Regions from separate parts of the Streptomyces sp. SP18BB07 genome, predicted to be linked through region 2. Evidence: riboswitches for the same ligand, from Rfam matches in the RefSeq annotation. Region 2 holds a riboswitch; the other holds the start of a gene.
What was found. A riboswitch is a leader RNA that binds a small molecule or an ion and turns the genes downstream of it on or off. The one in region 2 is predicted to bind cobalamin.
Positions count from the first base shown of each region.

Region 1: linked by a shared signal. The riboswitch ahead of cobN (cobaltochelatase subunit CobN) and the one ahead of PUR53_RS18465 (energy-coupling factor ABC transporter permease) in region 2 are both predicted to bind cobalamin.

Region 1 is NZ_JAQYWT010000284.1:7,539-9,731, forward strand. It holds gene cobG (precorrin-3B synthase) at 1-442, opposite strand, end outside; cobalamin riboswitch at 505-657, shown strand; gene cobN (cobaltochelatase subunit CobN) at 729-2,193, shown strand, end outside.
Region 2 is NZ_JAQYWT010000297.1:17,445-19,637, reverse strand. It holds gene cbiQ (cobalt ECF transporter T component CbiQ) at 1-84, opposite strand, end outside; gene PUR53_RS18470 (energy-coupling factor ABC transporter substrate-binding protein) at 90-560, opposite strand; gene PUR53_RS18465 (energy-coupling factor ABC transporter permease) at 557-1,276, opposite strand; cobalamin riboswitch at 1,307-1,489, opposite strand; gene PUR53_RS18460 (HoxN/HupN/NixA family nickel/cobalt transporter) at 1,712-2,193, shown strand, end outside.

The DNA of each region.
Region 1 (2,193 bases), on a different contig from region 2:
GCCGCGCCGCCTCGCTCGCGCACAGCGCGGTGTCCAGGGCGGTCAGCCAGGGCCGTACGTCGCGCAGACCGCGTCCGTCGAGACCGGACAGGGGAGAGGCGACGATGTTGCGCACCCGCTCGTGCCCGGCGGACGGCAACAGCCCCGCCGCGTCCAGCGCTTCGGCCAGCTCGCCCCCGCAGCCCTCGGCCAGCCCGCGCAGCTGCACATTGCCCCGGGAAGTGAGGTGAAGATCACCGTCGCCGAGCCGTCGCGCCGCCTCCGCGAGCGCCTCGGCCTGGCGGACGGTCAGCACACCACCGGGCACCCGGACCCGGGCCAGCGCCCCGTCGTCCGCCGCATGCAGCCGCAGTGTCCCCGGGCAGGCGTCGCCACGGTCCCGTGTGACCGCTGTGGCCTGGGACGATGAACGCGGGGGAGGCGTGGACATGGCGGCGAGCATACCCACCGGCACATCGGACGTATCCTCCGCCCTTTTGGGGCAGCCTTCCTTTTGAGGCGACCCTTACTATGCTGCTCGGTGGATCATCCGGTCCATCGACGCCACCAAGGCGACAGGGGAGGAAGCCCGGTGTGAGTCCGGCGCGGTCCCGCCACTGTGAGCCCGTCCCAGGAGGGTCGGGCGAGTCAGGAACTCCCTTCCCCGTACCCCTCGGCCCGCCCGAGCAGGGGAGACTTTCGATTCGACACCGCCCGGGGCGCGGACCCCGAGGAAGGCCAGCAGCCGCATGCAGCCATCGTCCGGGGAGCGCTCCGCGCAGCCCCGCATCCTGCTCCTGTCGACCTCCGACACCGACCTGCTCAGCGCCCGCGCGGCCGCCGGCCCGGTCCCCTACCGCTTCGCCAACCCCTCGCGCCTCGCGCTGGAGGACCTCCCGGCCCTCCTCGACGGCACCGACCTGGTCGTCGTGCGCCTCCTCGGTGGCATCCGCGCCTGGCAGGACGGCCTCGACCTGCTGCTCGCCGACGGCCGCCCGGTCGTCGTCCTCACCGGTGAACAGGCGCCCGACGCCCAGCTGATGGCCGCCTCCACCGTCCCGGTCGGCATCGCCGCCGAGGCCCACGCCTACCTCGCCCACGGCGGCCCCGCCAACCTGGAGCAGCTGGCCCGCTTCCTCTCCGACACGGTCCTGCTCACCGGCCACGGCTTCGACGCGCCCGCGCCCGCGCCCTCCTGGGGCCCGCTGGAGCGCACCGCCCGCGACACCGCCGACGGCCCGACCATCGCCGTGCTCTACTACCGAGCCCACCACATGAGCGGCAACACCGCCTTCGTGGGCGCCCTGTGCGAGGCGATCGAGGAGAAGGGCGCCCGCGCGCTCCCGCTGTACGTGGCGTCGCTGCGCGCCCCCGAGCCCGAGCTGATCGAGGAACTCCGCGCCGCCGACGCCATCGTGACCACCGTCCTCGCCGCGGGCGGCACCAAGCCCGCCGAGGCGTCGGCCGGCGGCGACGACGAGTCCTGGGACGCGGGCGCCCTCACCGGCCTCGACGTGCCGATCCTCCAGGCCCTGTGCCTGACCGGCTCGCGCGCCGCCTGGGAGGAGAACGACGAGGGCGTCTCCCCGCTCGACGCGGCCAGCCAGATCGCCGTCCCCGAGTTCGACGGCCGCCTGATCACCGTCCCGTTCTCCTTCAAGGAGATCGACGAGGACGGCCTCCCGGCCTACGTCGCCGACCCCGAGCGCGCCGCCCGCGTCGCCGGGATCGCCGTACGCCACGCGCGACTGCGCCACATCCCCAACGCGGACAAGCGCCTCGCGCTCGTCCTCTCCGCCTACCCGACCAAGCACTCCCGCATCGGCAACGCGGTCGGCCTGGACACCCCGGCGAGCGCGGTCGCCCTGCTGCGCCGACTGCGCGACGAGGGCTACGACTTCGGGGGCGCCGACGTCCCCGGCCTGGCCTCCGGCGACGGCGACGACCTGATCCGCGCCCTCATCGAGGCGGGCGGTCACGACCAGGACTGGCTGACCGAGGAGCAGCTCGCCCGCAACCCGGTCCGGATCCCGGCCGCCGACTACCGCCGCTGGTACGCCGAACTCCCCGAGGAACTGCGCTCGGCCGTCGAGGAGCACTGGGGTCCCGCGCCCGGCGAGATGTTCGTCGACCGCAGCGCCAACCCGGAGGGCGACATCGTCCTCGCGGCCCTGCGCTTCGGCAATCTGCTGATCCTCATCCAGCCGCCGCGCG
Region 2 (2,193 bases):
GAGGCCGAGCCCGAGCACGGCCTTGTCCACGGGATGGCGGCGGCGCCAGCGACTGCTGTGCGCCGCCACGTCGATCGGCAGCACCTGGGTCAGCCCCGCCCGGCGGGGGGCTCCCCGGAGCGACCCGCCGAGCTGTCGTCGCCGGACGCCGTCGCCGTGGAGGCCGCGACCGCGTCCACCGGCGTCGCCGCGACCGCCGTGTCCACCGGCCGCGCCGGAGCCGTGTCGGCGGCCCCTGACGCGTCCAGCAGGGCTCGGGCCCGGGCCTCGCCCTGGCGCCGGCCCCGGTGGATGCCGAAGTAGTAGGCGAGGACCCCCGCGCCGAGGGCGGCCTGGAGGGCGAAGAGCGCCGACTCGATCTCACCGGACGGCGGTTCGTAGAGGGGGGAGAACCACGGCTCGTAGTCCGGCTCGATCTCCGTGATCGCCGTCTCCGCCTCGGCGTCGGCGCCCGTGAAGGGCTCCTCCTTGTGGTCGCCGAGGCCGAGGGCCAGCGGCAGGACGGCGAGCGCGGCGACGGCGAGCAGCAGCAGCGCGTTGATCTTCGTGTTCCGGTTCATCGGGCCACCGCCTCGGTCTCGTTCTCCGTCTCGGCCCCTACGCGGTTCCGCCGGTCGGTCAGGAGCACACCGAGCCGGGTCAGTTCGCCCTTGCTCGACTGCACCAGCAGACGCATCACCAGCACCGTGAGCAGACCCTCGCTGACCGCGAGCGGGATCTGGGTGACGGCGAAGATGGAGCCGAACTTGCCGAGCGCGCCCAGGAAACCACTGCTCGGGTCGGGGAACGCGAGCGCCAACTGCACGCTGGTGACGCAGTAGGTGACCAGGTCGGCGAAGAACGCGCCGAAGAACACCGTCACCATCAGCGGCACGTCGAAGCGTCGCAGCAGCCGGTAGACGCCGTACCCCGCCCAGGGACCGGCGATCGCCATCGAGAAGACGTTGGCGCCGAGCGTGGTCAGACCGCCGTGTGCGAGCAGCAGGGCCTGGAAGAGCAGGGTGATGGTGCCGAGAACCGCCATGATCGGCGGCCGGAACAGGATGGCACCGAGGCCGGTGCCGGTGGGGTGGGAGCAACTCCCGGTGACGGACGGGAGCTTCAGCGCGGACAGGACGAACGTGAAGGCCCCGGAGGCGCCGAGGAGCAGCGTGCTCTCGGGATGCTCCCTGACCTCACGGGTGAGTGCCCGGACTCCGTGGACGACGAACGGCGCGGACGCGACGCCCCAGGCGATCGCGTGCGCCGGAGGAAGGAAACCCTCGGCTATGTGCATGGCTCAGCAGACCCTCTCCAGCACCTCGTGGATGGTTGACGCGCCTTGGCCGGTCTCCTGGCTTACGGGTGACACCGCCCGTGCTCCGCCTTCCCGGGTCCGAAGACCCAGTGGCTGTCCGTGAGGACCGGAGCCGGACTTCCCGATCACAGTGGCGAGGGCCGCACCGGCATGACACCGGATTTCCCGTTCACCAAGGCGTGGTGACAGTAATGCCCGCATAAGGACGCTGACAAGCGGAGGCGAGGGGCGCGCGGGCGCCGTGCGACAGCTCACACCCCAGCGCACACTCCGGCGTACGCCCCACGTCACGCCGAGAGCCCCGACCTGACCGAAAGCAGACGGGAGCTTTACTGCGACATAGTTGCAGCTGCCATAACGGCGCACAACGCTGAGGGGGCCCGACCGCACGGACGAAGAGAAGGCCCACGCCCCATGACTCCTGGTACCGACACCGCCCCCTCGGCCACCGCCGGGACGGGCGGTTTCTCATGGCGGCGGATCCGCGCCTCGATGTCGCGCAAGGAGTGGGCGAGCCTGGGCGGGATGGCCGGATTCATCCTGGCGCTGCACCTCGTCGGCTGGTTCACCCTGGTGGTGATCGTCGCCCCCGAGCACTACAGCGTCGGGAGCAAGACCTTCGGAATCGGTATGGGGGTCACCGCCTACACCCTGGGCATGCGGCACGCCTTCGACGCCGACCACATCGCCGCCATCGACAACACCACCCGCAAACTGAGGGGGGAGGGGCAACGCCCGCTGTCGGTCGGTTTCTGGTTCTCCCTCGGCCACTCGTCGATCGTGCTCGTCCTCACGTTCCTCCTCACCCTCGGCGTCAAGGCGCTCGCCGGACCGGTCCGCGACGACGGCTCCGCGCTCCACGACGTGTCCGGCTGGATCGGCACCACCGTCTCCGG